3 regions of the Streptomyces coelicoflavus genome follow, and region 1 is predicted to be linked to each of the others. Evidence: riboswitches for the same ligand, from Rfam matches in the RefSeq annotation. Region 1 holds a riboswitch; each other region holds the start of a gene.
The links. A riboswitch is a leader RNA that binds a small molecule or an ion and turns the genes downstream of it on or off. The one in region 1 is predicted to bind thiamine pyrophosphate.
Positions count from the first base shown of each region.

Region 2: another riboswitch for thiamine pyrophosphate. It lies ahead of thiC (phosphomethylpyrimidine synthase ThiC); the one in region 1 lies ahead of OHA99_RS10070 (thiamine ABC transporter substrate binding subunit).
Region 3: another riboswitch for thiamine pyrophosphate. It lies ahead of thiO (glycine oxidase ThiO); the one in region 1 lies ahead of OHA99_RS10070 (thiamine ABC transporter substrate binding subunit).

Region 1 is NZ_CP108218.1:2,333,272-2,340,658, reverse strand. Features, by position in the region: gene frr (ribosome recycling factor) at 1-458, shown strand, start outside; gene OHA99_RS10080 (phosphatidate cytidylyltransferase) at 458-1,633, shown strand; gene rlmN (23S rRNA (adenine(2503)-C(2))-methyltransferase RlmN) at 1,808-2,920, shown strand; TPP riboswitch at 2,959-3,064, shown strand; gene OHA99_RS10070 (thiamine ABC transporter substrate binding subunit) at 3,144-4,232, shown strand; gene OHA99_RS10065 (ABC transporter permease) at 4,208-5,914, shown strand; gene OHA99_RS10060 (ABC transporter ATP-binding protein) at 5,917-6,945, shown strand; gene OHA99_RS10055 (maleylpyruvate isomerase family mycothiol-dependent enzyme) at 6,970-7,387, shown strand, end outside.
Region 2 is NZ_CP108218.1:4,285,627-4,293,013, forward strand. Features, by position in the region: gene OHA99_RS18925 (DUF5326 family protein) at 1-62, shown strand, start outside; gene OHA99_RS18930 (IclR family transcriptional regulator) at 381-1,106, shown strand; gene OHA99_RS18935 (SsgA family sporulation/cell division regulator) at 1,207-1,644, shown strand; gene OHA99_RS18940 (YibE/F family protein) at 1,693-3,318, opposite strand; TPP riboswitch at 3,390-3,579, shown strand; gene thiC (phosphomethylpyrimidine synthase ThiC) at 3,572-5,395, shown strand; gene OHA99_RS18950 (hypothetical protein) at 5,456-6,022, opposite strand; gene OHA99_RS18955 (VWA domain-containing protein) at 6,256-7,387, shown strand, end outside.
Region 3 is NZ_CP108218.1:6,137,954-6,145,340, forward strand. Features, by position in the region: gene pknB (Stk1 family PASTA domain-containing Ser/Thr kinase) at 1-1,417, opposite strand, end outside; gene OHA99_RS27495 (thiazole synthase) at 1,640-2,434, opposite strand; gene thiS (sulfur carrier protein ThiS) at 2,437-2,637, opposite strand; gene thiO (glycine oxidase ThiO) at 2,634-3,860, opposite strand; TPP riboswitch at 3,858-3,969, opposite strand; gene OHA99_RS27510 (hypothetical protein) at 4,022-4,372, shown strand; gene OHA99_RS27515 (FAD-dependent oxidoreductase) at 4,405-5,682, shown strand; gene OHA99_RS27520 (Rv2175c family DNA-binding protein) at 5,724-6,089, shown strand; gene thiE (thiamine phosphate synthase) at 6,348-7,019, shown strand; gene metF (methylenetetrahydrofolate reductase [NAD(P)H]) at 7,153-7,387, shown strand, end outside.

The DNA.
Region 1 (7,387 bases):
CGGCGATGTTCAACAAGATCGTGGCCGACTACTACGGCGCGCTGACGCCGATCAACCAGCTGGCCTCGTTCTCCGTGCCCGAGCCGCGCATGGCTGTGGTGACCCCCTTCGACAAGAGCGCCCTGCGCAACATCGAACAGGCGATCCGCGACTCCGACCTGGGCGTCAACCCGAGCAACGACGGCAACATCATCCGGGTGGTGTTCCCCGAGCTCACCGAGGAGCGCCGCCGCGAGTACATCAAGGTCGCCAAGGCCAAGGGCGAGGACGCCAAGGTCTCGATCCGCTCCGTGCGCCGCAAGGCCAAGGACGGCATCGACAAGCTCATCAAGGACGGCGAGGTCGGCGAGGACGAGGGCCGCCGTGCGGAGAAGGAGCTCGACGACACCACCGCCAAGTACGTCGCACAGGTGGACGAGCTCCTGAAGCACAAGGAAGCTGAGCTGCTCGAGGTCTGATGAACGACTCTTCCTGGGGAGCGCCGCCACAAGCCGGGTACTGGGGGCCGTCCGACCAGGGACCCGTCCGGGGCGCCGCCCCGGCGGGTCCCGCGTACGATGCGCACTACGCGCAGCAGACTCGCCCCATGCCCATCGTGCCCGACGTACCCGAACACGGCGGAGACCAGGACGACGACCAGGGGACCGCTCGGCCGGGCGGTCCCCTGTTCCGGGACGAGCCGTTCCACGACCAGCCCGGTCGCGACGAGCCGTACCGCGACCAGAATCCGTCGGCGCAGCCGTATGCGGCGGTGCCGCAGAATCCGGAGCCCATGCCCGACGCCCCGCAGCCGGCGCAGCCCCAGCCGCCGCAGAAGAAGAGCGCGGGGCGCGACCTGGGGGCCGCGATAGGGGTCGGTGTCGGCCTCGGTGTGGTGATCATCGCGTCGCTGTTCGTCGTCAAGGCCGTCTTCGTCGGTGTGGTCGTGATCGCCGTCGTGGTGGGCCTGTGGGAACTGACCAAGCGTCTGGAGGAGCGCAAGGGCATCAAGGCGCCCCTCGTGCCGCTCGCCATCGGCGGTGCGGCGATGGTGGTCGCCGGTTACGCGCGGGGCGCCGAGGGGGCGTGGATCGCCATGGCCCTCACGGCCCTCGCGGTCCTCGTCTGGCGGATGACGGAGCCGCCCGAGGGCTACCTCAAGGACGTCACCGCGGGCCTGTTCGCAGCCTTCTACGTGCCGTTCCTGGCCACGTTCGTCACCATGATGCTGGCGGCGGACGACGGCGCCTGGCGCGTTCTGGTCTTCCTGATACTGACGGTCGTCAGCGACACCGGGGCCTACGCCGTCGGCTGGCGCTTCGGCAGGAAGAAGCTCGCCCCGCGCATCAGCCCCGGCAAGACCCGTGAGGGTCTGCTGGGAGCGGTGGCGTTCGCGATGGCGGCGGGCGCGCTGTGCGTGCAGTTCCTGATCGAGGACGGTACCTGGTGGCAGGGCCTGCTGCTCGGCCTCGCGGTCGCGGTCAGCGCCACCCTGGGCGACCTCGGCGAGTCCATGATCAAGCGCGACCTCGGCATCAAGGACATGGGCACGCTCCTGCCGGGTCACGGCGGCATCATGGACCGCCTGGACAGTCTGCTGCCGACGGCACCGGTGGTGTGGTTGCTGCTGGTGATCTTCGTAGGGTCGGGTTGACAGCCATCCGGTAGCATGGGAAGGGCCTGCGGCATCTGCTGCGGGCCTTTCCGTGTATCCCCGCCGATGCGGGGGTGTTCCAGTGAGGTCTCCTGGCTTCGGCATGGCCCTGCCGTTGTCCCCGCGGACGCGGGGGGTTGCCACAGGCCCGCCGTCATGAGGAGTTGTCCGACCGTGGCCCGTCCAGCCCCCGGTGAGCTCACCTTCGCCGCACCCCGCGGAGCGAAGCGGCCGCCGCGGCACCTTGCCGACCTCACGCCCGCCGAGCGCAAGGAGGCTGTCGCCGCGATCGGCGAGAAGCCGTTCCGCGCGAAGCAGCTCTCGCAGCACTACTTCGCGCGGTACGCGCACGACCCCGAGCAGTGGACCGACATCCCCGCAGGCTCGCGCCAGGGGTTGCGGGAGGCACTGCTGCCCGAGCTGATGACGGTCGTACGGCACCTGTCGACCGACCAGGGGACCACGCGCAAGACGCTGTGGAAGCTGTTCGACGGGACGCTGGTCGAGTCCGTCCTCATGCGCTACCCGGACCGGGTGACCATGTGCATCAGCTCCCAGGCGGGCTGCGGGATGAACTGCCCGTTCTGCGCCACCGGCCAGGCCGGTCTCGACCGCAACCTGTCGACCGCCGAGATCGTGCACCAGATCGTGGACGGGATGCGGGCGCTCAGGGATGGCGAGGTCCCCGGAGGCCCCGCCCGGCTCAGCAACATCGTGTTCATGGGCATGGGCGAGCCCCTCGCCAACTACAACCGGGTCGTGGGCGCCATCCGCCGGCTCACCGACCCCGAGCCGGACGGACTGGGGCTCTCCCAGCGCGGGATCACCGTCTCCACGGTCGGTCTCGTCCCCGCGATCCACCGCTTCACCGGCGAGGGCTTCAAGTGCCGCCTCGCCATCTCCCTTCACGCCCCCGACGACGAGCTGCGCGACACCCTCGTCCCCGTCAACACGCGGTGGCAGGTGCGCGAGGTGCTGGACGCCGGGTTCGAGTACGCGGCGAAGTCCGGGCGCCGGCTGTCCATCGAGTACGCCCTGATCCGCGACATCAACGACCAGGCCTGGCGCGGTGACCGTCTCGGGCGGCTGCTCAAGGGCAGGCCCGTGCACGTGAACCTGATCCCGCTCAACCCCACGCCCGGCTCCAAGTGGACCGCGTCCCGGCCCGAGGACGAGAAGGCGTTCGTGGAGGCGATCGCGGCGCACGGTGTGCCGGTGACGATCCGGGACACCCGCGGGCAGGAGATCGACGGGGCGTGTGGTCAGCTCGCCGCGAGCGAGCGGTAACCTGACCGGCGGAAGTACGTCAGCACAGTCACATCTTCATATTCCGACAGGGGAGCGCCACAGCGCTGAGAGTGCGGCACCGGCCGCAGACCCTCCGAACCTGGCCCAGGTCATTCTGGGTAGGGAGATCGGTCACCACTCGAGCTGTTGCGCCCTGCCCGGGACCCTCGCCAGGGGTTCCGGGCGGGGCCGCGTCTTCTCCTGGTCACCCAGGAGGAATTCAGTGAGCATCACCAAGAAGGTCAGTGTCCTGGCCGTCGGTCTCGGCATGGTCGGCACCCTGGCCGCCTGCGGATCGTCGTCCGACGACGCCGGGAGCGGCTCCGGCGGCGCCAAGACCGTCACCCTGGTCAGCCACGACTCGTGGGCCGCGTCCAAGGACGTGATCGCCGCCTTCGAGAAGGAGTCCGGCTACAAGGTCAAGGTCCTGGAGGACGGCGACGCCGGGCAGGCCGTCAACAAGGCCGTCCTCACCAAGGACAACCCGCAGGGCGACGTCTTCTTCGGCGTCGACAACACCCTGCTGTCCCGCGCCCTCGACAACGGCCTGTTCCAGCCGTACAAGGCGAAGGGCTCCGACCAGGTCCGGCCCGAGTACCGGACCGACGGAGACAAGCACCGGGTCACGCCCGTCGATACGGGCGACATCTGCGTCAACTACGACAAGGCCTACTTCAGCGAGCACGAGCTGACCCCGCCCAAGTCCTTCGACGACCTCGTCAAGCCCGAGTACAAGGACCTGCTCGTCACCGAGAACGCGGGCAGCTCCTCACCGGGGCTCGGGTTCCTGCTCGGCACCGCCGCCCAGTACGGCGACGGGGGCTGGGAGGGCTACTGGAAGAAGCTCAAGGCGAACGGCGTCAAGGTCGTCGACAGCTGGGAGCAGGCCTACAACGAGGAGTTCTCCGGCTCGTCCGGCGGCAAGAAGGCGGGGGGCGACCGTCCGCTCGTCGTCTCCTACGCCTCCTCCCCGCCGGCCGAGGTCATCTACGCCGACCCGCAGCCGGACACCGCCCCCACGGGCGTCGCCGACGGCACCTGCTTCCGGCAGGTCGAGTACGCGGGCCTGCTCAGCAACGCCAAGAACCCCGCGGGCGGCAAGGCGCTCCTCGACTTCCTGCTGAGCAAGAGGTTCCAGGAGGACATGCCGCTGAACATGTTCGTCTACCCGGTGCGGGAGGGCGCGCGGATCCCCGAGGCGTTCACGAAGTTCGGGCCGCAGGCGAAGGACCCGCAGACCCTGGACCCGGCGAAGATCGCCGACAACCGCGACCAGTGGGTCAAGTCGTGGACCTCGCTCGTACTGAAGTGAGCCTGGAGGGCGAGCAGACGGTGAAATCGGCGGTGAAGCCGACGGGCACCGCGCGCGGGAGCGCGGTGCGGCTCGGCCTCATGGCCGGGCCCGTCGCGTTCTTCGCGGTGTTCTTCGCCTACCCCGTCGCCGCCATCGTCGCGCGCGGCCTGAAGGTGGACGGAGTCTGGCAGCTCGGCCGGATCGGGGACGTGCTGGCGCAGTCCGACGTGCGGCACGTCCTGTGGTTCACCACCTGGCAGGCGCTGGCGTCCACCGCGCTCACCCTGCTGATCGCCCTGCCCGGCGCCTACGTCTTCGCCCGCTTCGACTTCCCCGGCAAGCAGGTCCTGCGGGCCGTGGTGACCGTGCCGTTCGTGCTGCCGACGGTCGTCGTCGGCACGGCGTTCCTGGCCCTGGTCGGGCGCGGCGGGCTGCTGGACGAACTGTGGGGCCTGCGCCTGGACACCACGGTGTGGGCGATCCTGCTCGCGCACGTCTTCTTCAACTACGCCGTCGTCGTCCGCACCGTCGGCGGCCTCTGGGCGCAGCTCGATCCGCGCCAGGAGGAGGCCGCGCGGATGCTGGGCGCCTCGCGCCTGCGGGCCTGGCGGCAGGTGACGCTGCCCGCGCTGGCGCCCGCCGTGGCCGCCGCCGCGCTGATGGTCTTCCTGTTCACCTTCACCTCCTTCGGCGTCGTCCAGATCCTCGGCGGGCCCACCTTCTCCACCCTCGAGGTGGAGATCTACCGCCAGACCTCGCAGGTCTTCGACCTGTCCACGGCCGCCGTGCTGACGCTGATCCAGTTCGCGGCCGTCGCCGCCGTCCTCGCCGTGCACGCCTGGACGGTACGCCGGCGCGAGAGCGCCCTGCGGCTCGTGGACGCGGCCACGACCGCGCGCCGGCCGCGCGGAGCCGGGCAGTGGACGCTGCTCGCCGGTGTCCTGAGCGTCATCGCCGTCCTGCTGGTGCTGCCGCTGGCGGTACTGGTCCAGCGGTCGCTGGGCGCGTCCGGCTTCGGCTACTACCGGGCACTGACCCGCGAGGACGGCGGCGCCTTCCTCGTCCCGCCGATCGAGGCGATCGGCAACTCCCTCCAGTACGCCGCCACCGCCACCGCCATCGCCGTGGTCGTCGGCGCGCTGGCCGCGACCGCCCTCACCCGGCGCGACGCGGGCCGCTTCGTGCGCGGATTCGACGCGCTGCTGATGCTGCCGCTCGGAGTGTCGGCCGTGACGGTCGGCTTCGGCTTCCTGATCGCGCTGGACGAACCCCCGCTGGACCTCAGGTCGTCCTGGATCCTGGTGCCGCTCGCGCAGGCGCTGGTGGGCGTCCCGTTCGTCGTACGGACCATGCTGCCGGTGCTGCGGGCGGTGGACGGGCGGCTGCGGGAGGCGGCGGCGGTGCTGGGCGCGTCGCCGTGGCGGGTGTGGCGCGAGGTGGACCTGCCGATGGTGCGGCGGGCGCTGCTGGTGGCGGCCGGGTTCGCCTTCGCGGTGTCGCTCGGGGAGTTCGGGGCCACCGTGTTCATCGCGCGGCCCGACAACCCGACGCTGCCGGTGGCCGTGGCGCGGCTCCTCGGCCGGCCCGGGGACATGAACTACGGCCAGGCGATGGCCCTTTCGACCATTCTGATGCTGGTGTGCGCGGTGGCCCTGGTGGTGCTGGAGCGGCTGCGGACCGACCGGAGCGGGGAGTTCTAGACATGCCGCCCAGCCTGTTGAGCCTGGAAGGCGCGACCGTCCGCTTCGGCGGACGGCCCGTGCTCGACGACGTCGACCTGGGGGTCGCCGAGCACGAGGTGGTGTGCGTGCTCGGGCCCAGCGGCAGCGGCAAGTCGACGCTGCTGCGGGCGGTCGCCGGGCTCCAGCCGCTGGACGCCGGCCGGGTGACGCTCGACGGGCGGGACCAGACCGGGGTGCCCGCGCACCGGCGCGAGGTCGGGCTGATGTTCCAGGACCACCAGTTGTTCCCGCAGCGGGACGTGGCCGGCAACATCGCCTTCGGGCCGCGGATGCGCGGCGCGTCCCGGACGGAGCAGCAGGCCCGGGTGGCGGAGTTGCTGGAGCTGGTCGGGCTGCCCGGTGCTGCCCGACGGTCCGTCGCCGCGCTCTCCGGCGGTGAGCAGCAGCGGGTGGCCCTGGCCCGCGCCCTCGCGCCCCGGCCCCGGCTGCTGATGCTGGACGAGCCGCTCGGCCAGCTCGACCGCTCGCTGCGGGAGCGCCTCGTGGTGGAACTGCGGGAGCTGTTCGGCCGGCTGGGCACCACGGTGCTGGCCGTGACGCACGACCAGGGCGAGGCGTTCGCGCTCGCCGACCGGGTCGTGGTGATGCGGGACGGGCGGATCGCCCAGTCGGGAACGCCGTTGGAGGTGTGGCAGCGTCCGGCGGACGCCTTCGTGGCCCGTTTCCTCGGCTTCGAGAACGTGGCCGAGGCGTCCGTCGCCGGGCAGGCCGCCGACACCCCCTGGGGCAAGGTGCCGGTCCCCGAGGACGCCCCGCAGGGCACGCGCACGGTGCTCGTGCGGCCGGCCGGAGTCCGTGTCGTCCCCGCCGACGAGGGCCTGCGCTGCACGGTCACCGCCCGTACCTTCCGCGGTACGCACGTCGCCGTGCACCTCCAGCCGGAGGACGCGCCCCGCCTGGAGGCGGCCTGCGCGCTGCGGGAGGCGCCGGAGGTCGGGGACGCGGTCGGCGTGGAGTTCGACGTGGCCGAAACGGTGGTGCTCGGGTGATCGTTCCGTTCGTAGGGTGAGCGCATGACACTCCTCGCGCACGAGCGGTACTGCGACGAAATCGTCCACCAGGTGGGCCGGCTCGGGGCCGTGGTCACGTCCGGTGCGGATCTGTCCGCCACCGTGCCGACCTGCCCCGACTGGACCCTGGAGGAGCTGGTACGGCACGTGGGCCGGGCCCTGCGCTGGACCGGCCTGATCGTCGGCACCCGCGCCGAGGAGGAAGTCCCGACGGACCGGGTGCCGGGCAGCGAGGGGCCCGCGGCGACCGGGGACGCGGCGGCGCTGGGGGCGTGGCTGGCGGAGTCCGGCGAGGTGGTCGTCGGTGCGCTGCGGGAGGCCGGACCGGACGCGCGCGCGTGGTCGTGGGCCGGCGTCGACACGGCGGGATTCTGGGCGCGGCGGATGACCCACGAGCTCGTCGTCCACGGAGCGGACGCGG
Region 2 (7,387 bases), 2.0 Mb from region 1:
GCGGACTGATCTACGTCGTACGCAAGTTCATGTCGAGCTCGTCTTCGCGCAGCGACTGGTGAGCGGGGTGGGGCACCGGTGGTGGTAACAGGAACCACCGGTTCCCTCGGCCGGGGGAAGTTTCCCGGGCGAGCCGTCGGTGAGCGGTGACCAGCGGTTAGAGTCCGGAACTCCACGCGGGGGCGACCTCGCGAACGGCGTACACCCCCACCCGTGTTCTCCGCACGGGCTGCCACCTCGCGTTCCGGGAGTGACCCTTGGCCACGGCTGACACCGCATTCGCTCAGCTGCACGCCCTTCCCGTGCAGCCCCGCTCGACGCCTCGGACATCCCCCGCGCCACCCGCTGCCGACCCGCCCTCCGCCACCCTGATCGGCTCGGTGCAGCGGGCGATGCGCCTGCTCGAGTGTGTTGCCGAGCACGAGTACGGGGCCCCCGCCAAACAACTGGCCCGTGAGACGGGGCTGGCGCTGCCCACGGCGTACCACCTGCTGCGCACTCTGGTGCACGAGGGCTACCTGCGCCGGGACAAGGGACTGTTCTTCCTCGGCGAGGCCGCCGAGCGGCTGAGCGGCAGCGGAGCCGAGCAGAAACGTCGCAGCACGGTCGTCGACACCATGGCGCGCTGGCGGGACGCCATCGGCGTCCCCGTGTACTACGCCATGTACCGGGACGGCGAGATCGAGGTCATGTGCGTCTCCGACACCCCGGGCAATCCGGCGGTCGAGGAATGGGCGGACTTCCGGGAGACGGGGCACGCCCACGCCATCGGGCAGTGCCTGCTGTCCCAGTTGGACGAGGACGCCCGCCGTGACCACCTGGACCGCTATCCGGTGCAGCCGGTCACGCCGTACACGGTGCGTGACGGACACAGCCTGCTGAAACGGCTGGAACGCATGCGCCGGATGACGCCGGTGACCGAGCGCCAGGAGTACGCGCTCGGCACGGTCTGCGCGGCGATCCCGATCACCGTCGGCACCACGGCCGCGACGATGGCCATCTCACTGCCCCTCCACCAGGCGGGCCGGTTGCTGCCCGCGGTACAGCGTTTGCAGAACGAAGTGGGTCGCCGTCTGGGTTCGCTCGCGCTCTCTATCAGTATCTGAAAACTCACTCCTTGTGATCTGGTGTGTACGTTGAGCAAGATGCCACCAGTGTTAGAGGTTTGATTCCCGGACAGTCGACGGCGAATGACGGGGTAGGCGAATGGGCGAGTCCGTACAGGCAGAGGTCATGATGAGCTTTCTCGTGTCCGAGGAGCTCTCGTTCCGCATCCCGGTGGAGCTGCGGTACGAGACCCGTGATCCCTATGCCGTACGACTGACCTTCCACCTGCCCGGAGACGCGCCGGTGACCTGGGCCTTCGGCCGGGAGCTGCTGGTCGACGGGGTGGGCGGGCCGTGCGGCGACGGTGACGTGCGCATCGCGCCGGTCGATCCCGAGCCGCTGGCCGAGGTGCTGATCCGTCTTCAGGTCGGCAGCGATCAGGCGCTGTTCCGCTCCTCGGCCGCGCCCCTCGTGGCCTTTCTCGACCGCACCGACAAGCTGGTGCCCCTCGGTCAGGAGGGCGCGCTCGCCGACTTCGACAGTCACCTCGACGAGGCCCTGGACCGCATCCTGGCGGAGGAACAGAGCGCGGGCTGAACCGTTCCGGCACGCCTGCGGCGCCGGCGTAACGCTTCGCCCCACGCGTCAGCGCTTACGGCGACGTCCCCGCCCGCTCCGTGCGGGCGCCGCCGCGGTGGTTGCCGCCCCCGCGGCCCGGGCCGGCCGGTCCGCCGACACGACCAGGGCGGCGAGCGCCGTGGTGACCGGTACGGAGGCCACCAGGCCGATCGAGCCGACCAACGTACGCACGATCTCCTCGGCGACCAGCTCGCTGTTGGCGACCGTCCCCACCCCGCTCTGTGCGATCGAGAACAGCAGCAGCAGGGGCAGCGCGGCGCCCGCGTAGGCGAGCACCAGTGTGTTCACGACCGAGGCGATGTGGTCGCGGCCGATGCGGATGCCCGCGCGGTACAGGCCGCGCCAGCCCATCGTCGGGTTGGCCTCGTGGAGCTCCCAGACCGCCGAGGTCTGGGTGACGGTCACGTCGTCGAGGACACCGAGCGAACCGATGATGACCCCGGCGAGCAGCAGACCGCTCATGTCGATGGACGGATACAGGCCGTGGATGAGGCCCGTGTTGTCGTCCGTGTTGCCGGTGAGCGCGGCCCAGCCGATGAACAGCGACCCCAGCACGCCGATCAGCAACAACGAGATCAACGTACCGAGCACCGCCACGGAGGTGCGGGCGGACAGCCCATGGCACAGGTACAGGGCGATCAGCATGATGGCGCTGGATCCGACCACGGCCACGACCAGGGGGTTCGAACCCTGCAGGATCGCGGGCAGGATGAAGAAGTTCAGCAGCAGGAAGCTGAGGGCCAGCGAGATCAGCGCCATGAGGCCGCGCAGTCGTCCGACGACCACGACGGCGAGGGCGAAGATGCCGGCGAGCAGCGCCAGGGGGAGCCGACGGTTGATGTCGGTCACCGAGTACTGAAGGTCCTCGGGCGCGGAGGGTTCGTAGGCGACCACCACCTTCTGCCCCTCGTGCAGCTGCCGGGACTGGTCCGGCTGCACGATCTCGTCGAACGTACGGCCCTTGTCGTCGCCGGTGTCGACGCGGATGGTGGCCCGCTTGCACTCGCCCTTCGCCTGCTGCACCGCGGAGGAACCCTCGGCGGTGGACGTGTCGCCGGTAGGGGTGGCGCCCGAGCCGTTGACCGCCTGGCAGCTCAGCTCGACCACCTTGGTGACGGTGGCCTGCTGTGTCTGCCGGTCGAAGCCGACGCCGGTGCGCTCGTGGGACGGCGCACCGCCCGGCCACAGCACCGCGAGCCCGACCAGCACGGCCGCGGCGAAAGGAATCAGGACCGCCGCGATGACCTTCCGCAGGTGCCGGGAGACGGGTGCCGCGGGCCCGTGACCGTGCGAGTGCCCGTGTCCGCCGCCCGTGCCGTGTGCGCCCCCTGAGCCGTGCCCGCCGCCCGCGCCGTGCCCGCCGCCCGCGCCGTGCCCGCCGCCCGCGCCGTGCCCGCCGCCCGCGCCGTGCCCGCCGCCCGCGCCGTGCCCGCCGCCCTCCGCGCCGCCGTGCCCGTCCCCCGCACCGCTGTCGTGGCTCCCGGTGCGGCCGTGACCAGCCTCGGGTCCGCCGTCGCTCGCGCCGTGAGTGACGACGGGGACATGGCCGGTTGTACGACCGTCGCCCTCTTCGGCGTTCGGTCCGCGGCGGGGCCGGCGCGGTGGAAAAGACGGGGGCTGCGGTGTGGTCACCGCCCGATCATCGCAAGAACGAAGGGGGCCCTCTGGTCACCGCGCCCGAATGGGCGCTAGCGTGGAGGCACCTTTGTACACGCGGGAGCTCGGAGCACCGGGCTGAGAGGGCGCTGACCTCCGTCCCAGCGATGTTTCACGGGAAACGTCACCGAAGCCGAGTGACGAATCCCACGAAGCACCGTCGGACGGAAGCCGCTGCGTCGACCGCCGAACCTGTTACCGGGTAATGCCGGCGTAGGGAGTAGGTCTCATGACCATCAAGGACGCACGCACGCCTGCCTCCACGCAGAACCCCGCCCAGGCGGACACCGCGGACGCCGCGGAGCACACGGAGGCCGGGAAGTCCGTCGGCTGGCACAAGGCGTACGTCGAGGGCTCGCGCCCCGACCTGCGGGTGCCGGTCCGTCAGGTGCACCTCACCAACGGGCAGTCGGTCACGCTGTACGACACCTCGGGCCCGTACACCGATCCGCTCGTCGACACCGATGTCCGCAGGGGGCTTGCGCCGCTGCGGGAGAACTGGATCATCGCTCGCGGCGACACCGAGGAGTACGCGGGCCGCCCCGTCCGTCCCGAGGACGACGGAATCAAGCACACCTCGCCGCGCGGCGGGCTGCGCAACCTCGACGCCGTCTTCCCCGGCCGGCCGCGTCAGCCGCGCCGGGGCCGGAACGGCGCGGCGGTCACGCAGCTCGCGTACGCACGAAGGGGCGAGGTCACCCCGGAGATGGAGTACGTGGCCGTCCGGGAGAACGTCTCGCCGGAAGTGGTCCGCGAGGAGATCGCCGCGGGGCGTGCCGTACTGCCCGCCAACGTCAACCATCCCGAGATCGAGCCGATGATCATCGGCAAGCGGTTCCTGGTGAAGGTCAACGCCAACATCGGCAACTCGGCGGTGACGTCCTCCATCGAGGAGGAGGTCGACAAGATGACCTGGGCGACCCGGTGGGGCGCCGACACGGTCATGGACCTCTCCACCGGCCGCAACATCCACACCACCCGCGAGTGGGTCCTGCGCAACTCCCCCGTCCCCATCGGCACCGTGCCGCTCTACCAGGCCCTGGAGAAGGTCGACGGCCGGGCCGAGGAACTGACCTGGGAGATCTACAAGGACACCGTGATCGAACAGGCCGAACAGGGCGTGGACTACATGACGGTCCACGCGGGTGTGCGCCTTCCGTACGTACCGCTGACCGCGAACCGCAAGACCGGCATCGTCTCGCGCGGCGGCTCGATCATGGCGGCGTGGTGCCTGGCGCACCACAAGGAGTCGTTCCTGTACGAGAACTTCGAGGAGCTCTGCGAGATCCTCGCCGCCTACGACGTCACGTACTCCCTCGGCGACGGCCTGCGGCCGGGGTCGATCGCGGACGCCAACGACGAGGCGCAGTTCGCCGAGTTGCGCACCCTCGGGGAACTCAACCGGATCGCCAAGCGTTGCAACGTACAGACCATGATCGAGGGCCCGGGCCATGTCCCGATGCACAAGATCAAGGAGAACATCGACCTTCAGCAGGAGATCTGCGATGAAGCTCCGTTCTATACGCTCGGCCCGCTGACGACGGACGTCGCGCCGGCGTACGACCACATCACCTCCGGCATCGGTGCCGCGATGATCGCCTGGTGGGGCACGGCCATGCTCTGCTACGTCACGCCCAAGGAACACCTGGGCCTGCCCAACCGTGACGACGTCAAGACCGGCGTCATCACCTACAAGATCGCCGCCCATGCCGCCGACCTCGCCAAGGGTCACCCAGGTGCGCAGGAGTGGGACGACGCGCTGTCGGACGCCCGGTTCGAGTTCCGGTGGGAGGACCAGTTCAACCTGGCCCTCGACCCGGACACGGCGCGGGAGTTCCACGACGAGACCCTGCCGGCCGAGCCCGCCAAGACGGCGCACTTCTGCTCCATGTGCGGACCCAAGTTCTGCTCGATGAAGATCAGCAGGAGCATCACAGAACAGTTCGGCGGCGACGCGGGCGCCACCCCTGAGGAGATCCGGGCCGGAATGCTGGAGAAGTCCAAGGAGTTCGCGGCCGCCGGCAACCGCGTCTACCTGCCGCTGGCGGACTGACCCGGGCGGATACGGCCGGCCGATGTCCACGGGAACGTCGGCCGGCCGCTGAACCCGTGATCAGGGCTGCTGAGCGTCCCGTAGCCGTTGTACCTGCCGACTGATCAGTTCGGTGGGGAACGACAGGTCTGCGCCCACGCTCAGCTCGGAGAACGTGGCGATGGTGTTCCCCGTGCGTACCACGATGAACTGCTCGTTGCGGTCCCCCAACGGGTCCGTCTCCACAGGACTGATCTCCCGGAAGGCCAGTGCTTCTTCGCCGACCTGTGGCGGTGTCTCCGTCCGCACGGTCACCTTGAACGGTCCGACGTAGCCCTCGCCCTCGTAGGACCGGCAGGTGGTGAGGGCCTGCCTGAGTTCCGCGAAGCGCTGTTCGGCCTCGTCTCCCTCATAGGAGGCGAGTGTCGAGTTGCCGCCCATGATGTTCTTCTTCCAGTTGAAGATCTGGAAGACGTGAGCGAACGACCCCTCGCCGCTGCGGACGTCGACGAGTGGCTGGCAGGCAGGTACGGATATGGGCGGGAAGGAGCGTTCGCTGCCCTCCGGCGGGGGCCCCTGTACCGAGAGGGGCTCGTGGGCCTGTGGGACCTCTCCGTCCTTGAAGGCCAGGTCCTTGAGCTGCGCCAACGTCAGAGGCTCCGCCCGGGCCCTGGCCGAAGAGGTGGTGGGCGACACCTCGGCGGCCTCCGGCTCCTGAGCCGTGGCACACCCCGACGCCAGGGCCACTCCGATGACGGTTGCCGCGGCTCTTGTCGTCAGCCGTGTCGTACGCGCTTGCATGAGTCCCCCGGACAGGCGTGGATGCGAAGTCGACGCCAGTGTCGCAGGCAGTCGGTGGCCCTGCTCGGCAGACTGGAGGCATGACAGCCACCTCACTGAGCAAGGGTGCCAACGTCGCCGTCGACTCTCCCGCGGTACGCGTCGTACTCGTGTGGTCCGCAGGGTCGGGCGTCCCCGAGGTCGACGCATCGGCGCTGCTGCTCGCGTCGGACGGACGGGTGCGGGACGACGGTGACTTCGTCTTCTACAACCAGCCTCGCCACACGTCCGGCGCGGTGCGGCACCTGGGCAAGCGGAGTGCCCCCGGCGGCGACGCGGGCGGCACGAGCGATGCCGTCGAGGTCGATCTGCGTTCGGTGGAGCCGGCCGTCGAGCGCATCGTCCTGTGTGCCTCGGCGGACGGCGGGACGTTCGGCCGGGTTCCGGGGCTGTCGCTGCGGCTGCTGGACACCGGGACGGGCACCGAACTGGCCCGGTTCGACATCACGGCCGGGCCGGAGACCGCTCTGGTCGGCGGCGAGTTGTACCGGCGCCAGGGCAAGTGGAAGTTCCGCGCGGTCGGACAGGGGTACGCCACCGGACTCGCGGGGCTGGCCACGGACTTCGGCATCACCGTGGACGACGCTCCCCCGACGGAGGCTCCCACCCCGGCCCCCGGCCCGTCGGCCCCCGCGGCTGCTCCGGCCTCCACGGCTCCCCCGGCGTCCGCACCACCCGCGGCGTCCGCGCCACCGCCGGTACCCTCCGCGCCGCCCATTCCGCCGAGCGCGGCGCCGGCCGCCCCCGGGCCCCGCCTCGCCAAGGGCGAGGAACGCCTCCCCGTGGACATGCGCAAGCGGCTGTCCCTGCGCAAGGAGCAGGTCGCGGTGAGCCTGAGCAAGCACGGGGCGGCCGGGGTCACCGCGCGCGTCGTCCTCGTCCTGGACGCCTCCGGGTCCATGGCCGCCCTCTACTCCAAGGGCGTCGTCGCGGACGTCGTGGAGCGGATGGCCGCCGTCGCCGCGCAGTTGGACGACGACGGGGAGATGCAGGCGTGGACCTTCGCCTCGAACCCGGCGCGCCTGCCCGACCTGCGTCTGGGCGAGCTGCCCGAATGGCTGCGGCTGCACGTCCGCGTGGGAGAGATCAGCCTGTTCCGGCGAGGCCGGAAGAAGGGCCTGCACCCCGAGCAGGTCGACATGCGGGCGGTCGGCATCCAGAACGAGGAGCAGA
Region 3 (7,387 bases), 3.8 Mb from region 1:
CCAGCAGCGTCCGTGCCTTGTCCAGCCGGTATCCCGACACGTCCGGCAGCTTCACGGTGTCGGGGCCGTCGGAGACCGTGAGCGACACCGAGTCGTTCTTCCGGATGCGGTCGCCCACCCCGGGGTCGGTGCTGATGACCTTGCCGCGCTCCACGGTGTCGCTGTAGGCGTGCTTCACCTTGCCGACGTCGAGACCGGCGTCGTCCAGCCGGTCCCGGGCCTGCGCCTCGGTCTTGGACAGCAGCGGCGGCACCTTGGTGAACTGGCCGGAGTTGATGTACCAGACGCCCGTGCCGACCCCGAGCACCAGCAGGACGGCCACCACGATCGCCAGCGGACCGCGGCGCGGGCGCGGCAGGCGGGAGCGGGGCGGGGCCGGCGGGGGAGCCGTCAGCCGGCTGGTGCGGTGGACGCCGTCCGCGGGGAAGCCGCCGTGCGCGCCGTCGCCCTCGTCCTCGTTGACGGGCAGCGGACGGGGCATCGTCAGGGCGCGCGGGATCACGCTCGTGCGGTCCTCGGCGTTGTCGTGCTCCGCGGCGAGCGCCTGCGGCGGCGCCGCGTCCAGCTGGTCCGCGCTCAGTGCCTCGCGCGCCTCGCGGGCCCGCGCGAGCAGCGCCACGGCGTCGTGCGGCCGGATCTCCGGGTTGCGCGCCGTGGCGGCGGCGACCAGCTCGTCCAGCTCGAACGCCATCCCCGGCACGGCGGCCGACGGCGGCGGCACGTCCTCGTGCAGATGCTTGTAGAGCACCGCGGCGGGCGAGTCGCCGTCGTGCGGCTTGTCGCCGGTCAGCATCTCGTACAGCAGGACGCCGCACGCGTACACGTCGACCCTGGGGTCGGCGGTGCCGTGCTCGATCTGCTCGGGCGCCAGGTAGGAGACGGTGCCGAGGACGGCGCCGGTGGTGCTGGTCACGGTGTTCACGGCGCGGACCAGGCCGAAGTCGGCGACCTTGACCCGGCCGTCGTCCCCTATCAGCACGTTCTCCGGCTTCATGTCCCGGTGCACGAAGCCCGCCCGGTGCGCGGCACCGAGCGCGGCGAGGACCGGCTCCAGGATGTCCAGCGCGGCCCGCGGCCTGAGCGCCCCGCGCTCGCGCAGCACGTCCCGCAGGGTGCAGCCCGCGATGTACTCCATCGCCAGGTAGACGTACGCCCCCTCGGCCCCCTGGTCGAAGACCTGGACGACATTGGGGTGGTCGAGCCGGGCCACCGACTTGGCCTCGCGGATGAACCGCTCGACGAAGGTGGCGTCGGTCGCGAGTGTCGGGTGCATCACCTTCAGCGCGAGCACGCGGTCCAGGCGGGTGTCCACGGCCCGGTAGACCGTGGCCATCCCGCCGACCGCGATCCGCGCCTCGACGCGGTACCGGCCGTCGAGCACCTGCCCGACGAGAGGGTCCTGAAGGGTCGTGTCCACGCAGGCGAGTCTACGAGCCGCCACCGACACCCCACGTCGCCGAGCGGATTCGGGCCGGTACTGAAGCGCATCTGTGACGTACATGGCTGCGGGCAGTCGTGCCTCCCCCAGTGCCTGAACGGCCTGGGAGGTACCCCCCAGGGCGGCACGGGTGGGCCCAGCGGCACCCCGCTACGCCGGGCTGCGTGCCCACCCCCCCCGGGCCCTCTGCGACGCCGGTGCCTAGAAGGCGGGTCGCTCCGGATCCAGCACCGCCAGGCCCTCCGCAGGAGACGACGCCTCGGCGAAGTGCCGCCGGGGAATCCGCCCCGCCCGCCGCGCCAACCGCCCCGCCTCCACCGCGGAGCGCATCGCGGAAGCCATCAGCACCGGCTCCTGCGCCCGCGTCACCGCCGAGGCGAGCATCACACCCGCACACCCCAGCTCCATCGCCAGCGCCACGTCCGACGCCGTACCGGCCCCCGCGTCCAGGATCACCGGCACGCGCGCGTGCTCCACGATCAGCTGGAAGTTGTGCGGGTTGCGGATCCCGAGCCCGGACCCGATCGGCGAGCCCAGCGGCATGACCGCCGCACACCCGACGTCCTCCAGCTTCCGCGCGAGCACCGGGTCGTCGTTCGTGTACGGCAGCACCGTGAAGCCGTCGTCGACCAGCGTCTCCGCCGCGTCCAGCAACTCGACCGGGTCCGGCAGCAGCGTGCGCTCGTCGGCGATGACCTCCAGCTTGACCAGGTCCGTACCGAGCGCCTCCCGCGCCAGCCGCGCGGTGAGGACGGCCTCCCCGGCGGTGAAACAACCGGCCGTGTTCGGCAGCACGCGGATGCCGAGCCGCTCCAGCACGGACAGCACGGAGCCGTGCACCGAGGCGTTCACCCGCCGCATCGCGACGGTCGTCAGCTCCGTCCCGGAGGCCACCAGCGCGCGCTCCAGCACGTCCAGGCTGGGCGCCCCGCCCGTACCCATGATCAGGCGGGACCCGTACGACGTACCGCCGAGGACGAAGGGATCGTCGGCCATGGTCAGCCTCCTTGGACAGCGGTGAGGACCTCGACGCGGTCGCCCTCGGCCAGCGTGGTGGCGGCCCACCGCGCGCGCGGGACGACGGTTTCGTTGAGGGCGGCGGCCACTCCGGACGGTGCCGCGGTGAGCGTGCCCACCAGCGCGTCCAGGGCCGTGCCGGGAGCCACCTCGTGAGGCTCGCCGTTGACGGAGATGTTCATGCGGGCTGCTCCGAGAGGTGCGGGAGTGGTGAAAGCGCGGCGTCGGCGCCGAAGCGGCGCGGGGTGAAGGGGCGGGCCTCGGCCGGCAGCTCCCCGGTGGTCAGCGCGTGCGCCATGACGTCGCCGGTGACGGGGGTGAGCAGGACGCCGTTGCGGTAGTGGCCGGTGGCCAGCAGCAGGCCGTCCAGAGCGGTCGGGCCGAGCAGCGGGGCGTTGTCCGGGGAGCCCGGGCGCAGACCCGCGCGGGTCTCCGTCAGCGGCAGTTCCGTGATGCCGGGAACCAGCTCGTGGGCGTCGCGCAGCAACTCGTAGACGCCGCCCGCGGTGACCGTCGTGTCCCAGCCCAGCTCCTCGCTGGTGGCGCCGACGACCAGCTCGCCGCTCTCCCGGGGCACCAGGTAGACGTGGTTGCCGCGCACCACGGCGCGCACGGTCCGGTTCAGCAGCGGTCCGTGCGCCCCCGGCATCGTCAGCCGCAGCACCTGCCCCTTCACGGGCCGCACCGGCGGCAGTACGGCCTCCGGCACGCCCGCGAGCCGCCCGCTCAGGCTGCCCCCGGCCAGCACCACCCGCCCGGCCTCCAGCACGGTCCCGTCGGCCGTGACGACGCCCGTGGCCCGCTCGCCGCCGCGCCCGACGCCGAGCCGGGCGGCCCACACCCGGTGGAAGACGACGCCCGCCCGTTCGCAGGCGGTCACCAGCGCGCGGGCGAGGCGGCGGGGGTCGATCTGGTGGTCGCCGTCCACCCGGAGCCCCCCGCGCACGCCCGGCGCGAGCATCGGCTCCAGACGCCGGCACTCGCGCCCCGACAGCCACTCCGACTCCAGGCCGCAGCGCTGCTGGAGTGCGTGCAGCTCGCGCAGGTGGGCGCGGTCGTCGGCGTCCAGCGCGACGGCGAGTGTGCCGCAGCGCCGGTACCCGAGGTCCTGGCCGGTCGCCTCGGTCAGCTCGGCCGCGAACTCCGGGTAGCGGCGGGCCGAGGCGAGGTTCAGCGCGAGCAGCGTCTCCTCGCCGTAGTGCAGCTCCGTCACGGCGGCCAGCATCCCGGCCGCCACCTGGGCCGCGCCGCCGCCCGGCTCGGGGTCCACGAGGGCGGTGACCAGCCCGCACCGCGCGGCTCGCCAGGCGGTGACGAGCCCGACGATCCCGCCGCCGACGACGAGGACGTCGGGTGCTCGAGACGTACGAGGCGTGTGCGGAGGCGTGTGTGGTGGAGACGACATGGGCGTCCAGCCCCTCCCTTCGCCGGCATGACCCGGATCAGGTTCGTACGGTCGGAGGCCGCCAGCCTCCCTCTCAGCCCGGTGCGTCCGGGCTCCCGCGAGTGCCTTACGTTGGCCACCCTAGCCCGCAGAGCTGCGCACCTGTAAGGGAGCCCGTACCCATGGCCCGTTCGGTCGACGGTCTCGTCCTCGCCCCCGTCGCCGACCAGGCGCCCGGTCAGGTGGGCGCCCGCACCCGGTTCACCTACCACGAGCAGGACGGCGCCGTGTGGGCCGAGTACGCGGGCGGCGACATCGTCCGCGGTCGGCTGGTGGGCACCCGGGAGGGCGACCGCCTCGACTTCCGGTACGTGCAGCTGGGGACCGACGGCAGCACGTCGTCGGGGCACTGCGTGTCGGTCGTCGTGGACCTGCCGGACGGGCGGGTGCGCCTGGACGAGACCTGGGAGTGGGAGTCGCGGCCGGGCAGCGGTACGAGCGTTGTGGAGCAGCTCACCGAGCACGGGCACTGACCGGCGGAACGCCGGGTGTCTATGGTGATCAGGTGAGCGAGCAGACGCGGGAACGGGGACAGGGGCCGGCGGCGGACGCGGAACGCCGGGTGGTCGTGGTGGGCGCCGGGATGGCGGGCGTGCAGACCGCGGTCGCCCTGCGGGAACAGGGCTTCACCGGCCCGGTGACCCTGATCGGCGCGGAGCCGCACCAGCCGTACGACCGCCCCCCGCTCTCCAAGGCCGTCCTGCTCGGCACCGCCGAGGGCTCCGCCTTCGACGTCGACTTCGAGGCCCTCGGCATCACCCTGCGGCTGGGCTGCGAGGCCCTGGGCGTCCGCCCCGGCGACCACGTCCTGGACACCTCCGAGGGACCCGTGCCGTACGACCGCCTCGTCCTGGCGACCGGTGCCGAGCCGGTCCGGCTCCCCGGCGCCGACGGCGTGCCCGGCGTGCACCTGCTGCGCACCCTGGACGACGCCGAACGGCTGCGCCCGGTGCTGGCCCGGCAGCACGACGTCGTGGTCGTGGGCGCGGGCTGGATCGGCGCCGAGTTCGCCACCGCCGCGCGCGAGGCGGGCTGCGCGGTGACCGTGGTGGAGGCCGCCGACCGGCCGCTGGCCGACGCGCTGCCCGCCGAGGTGGCCGCGCCGATGACCGCCTGGTACGCCGACGCGGGCGCCGAACTGCGCACCCGCGCGCGCGTGGAGCGCGTCGAGCCGGGTGGACCGGGCGAGCCCGCCCGGGTCCTCCTGGACGACGGCACCCGGCTGCCCGCCGGCGCGGTCGTCGTCGGCATCGGCGCCCGCCCGGCCACCGGCTGGCTCGCCGGCTCCGGCATCGCCCTCGGCGCGCACGGCGAGGTCCTGGCCGACGACCGCCTGCGCACCTCCGCGCCGGACGTCCACGCGGTGGGCGACTGCGCCTCCTTCCCGTCCGCCCGCTACGGCGAGCGGCTGCTGGTGCACCACTGGGACAACGCCCTCCAGGGACCGCGCACGGTCGCCGCCGACATCGTCGGCACCCCGGGCGGCGAGGACCCGGCGGCCTACGACCCGGTGCCGTACTTCTGGTCCGAGCAGTTCGGCCGCTTCGTCCAGTACGCCGGTCACCACACGGCCGCCGACACCACCCTGTGGCGCGGCGATCCCGCGAGCCCGGCCTGGACGGTCTGCTGGCTGCGCGAGGGCCGCCTGGTCGCCCTGCTGGCGGTGGGCCGTCCCCGCGACCTGGCGCAGGGCAAGCGTCTGATCCAGGCGGGTACGGCGATGGACCCGGACCTGCTGGCCGACCCGGCGAAGCCGCTGAAGGCGGCGACGGCGGCGGCGTAGTCCGGTTTCCGAGTGTCAGTGCCAGGTGGCAGGCTGGGGGCGTGACCGAGATTGACGCAAAGACCGATGCTCTCGTGCCCGCCTGGCTCACCGTTCCCGACATCGCCGAGATGCTCGGCGTCGAGGTGACCCGGGTACGCCAGCTGATCAAGGAAGGCCAGCTCATCGCCGTCCGCCGCGGTGAGAACCGCGCGCTGCACGTCCCCGCGGCCTTCATCGACGAGGACAAGGTCGTCAAGGGCCTGGTCGGGACCCTGACGCTGCTGCGGGACGACGGCTTCACGGCCGAGGAGATGCTGGAGTGGCTCTTCACGCCGGACCCGAGCCTGCCCGGCACCCCCGCCCAGGCGCTGACCGAGAACCGCGGTACGGAGGTGAAGCGCCGCGCCCAGGCGCTCGCCGTCTGACCCGCCGCATCGTTGATCCGCGGCATCGCTGAATCGCCGCGTCGCTGATCTGCGGCACCGCTGATCTGCGGCATCGCTGATCCGCCGCGTCGCCGATCCGCGGCACCGGCGACCCGCCGCGTCGCCGATCCGCGATCCGCCGCACCGCCCGGCGTACGAGCCGCGGACCACGGCCCGGGAGAGGCCCGGTCCGCGGCCCGTATGCCAGAATCGCGCGGCCCGTCGTGGGCCCACGCCATCGAACCGGGGGACACCCGCATGCCCGACACCGCTCCGACCACCGCCCGCGCCCGGCTCGCCGACGCCCGGCTCTACCTGTGCACGGACGCCCGCCGCAGCCAGGGCGACCTGCCCGAGTTCCTGGACGCCGTGCTGGCCGGCGGGGTCGACATCGTGCAGTTGCGGGACAAGGGCATGGAGGCGGCCGAGGAACTGGAGCACCTGAAGGTCTTCGCCGACGCCTGCGCCCGCCACGGCAAGCTCCTCGCGGTCAACGACCGGGCGGACGTCGCGCACGCCGCCCGCGCCGACGTGCTGCACCTCGGCCAGGGCGACCTCCCGGTGCCCGCCGCCCGGGCGATCCTCGGCGACGACGTCCTCGTCGGCCGCTCCACGCACGCCGAGTCCGAGGCCGCCGCGGCCGCCGTCCAGCACGGCGTGGACTACTTCTGCACCGGTCCGTGCTGGCCGACCCCCACCAAGCCGGGCCGGCACGCCCCCGGCCTCGACCTGGTCCGGTACACGGCGGCGCTGGGCACCGACCGCCCCTGGTTCGCGATCGGCGGCATCGACCTCGGCAACCTCGACGAGGTGCTGGACGCCGGCGCCCGGCGCGTGGTCGTCGTCCGCGCGATCACCGCCGCCGACGACCCGGGTGCGGCGGCGGCCGAGTTCACCAAGCGCCTGCGACAGGCCCCGGCGCGGGGATAGCCGCACCTCGCAGGGCGTCGAGGGGCTTCGCCGCAGGCGAGCAGGTGTCCAAAAGATGGACAACAACTAGACAATATGGACAAATATCCCGCATCCGGTTGGGTGACCGCCGCGCCCTGGCTAACCTGCCGGTATGGCCCTCGGAACCGCAAGCACGAGGACTGATCGCGCCCGCACGGTGCGCGACATCCTCGCCACCGGCAAGACGACGTACTCGTTCGAGTTCTCCGCGCCGAAGACGCCCAAGGGCGAGAAGAACCTGTGGAGCGCGCTGAGGCGGGTCGAGGCCGTGGCCCCGGACTTCGTCTCCGTGACCTACGGCGCCGGCGGCTCCACGCGCGCGGGCACGGTCCGGGAGACCGAGCAGA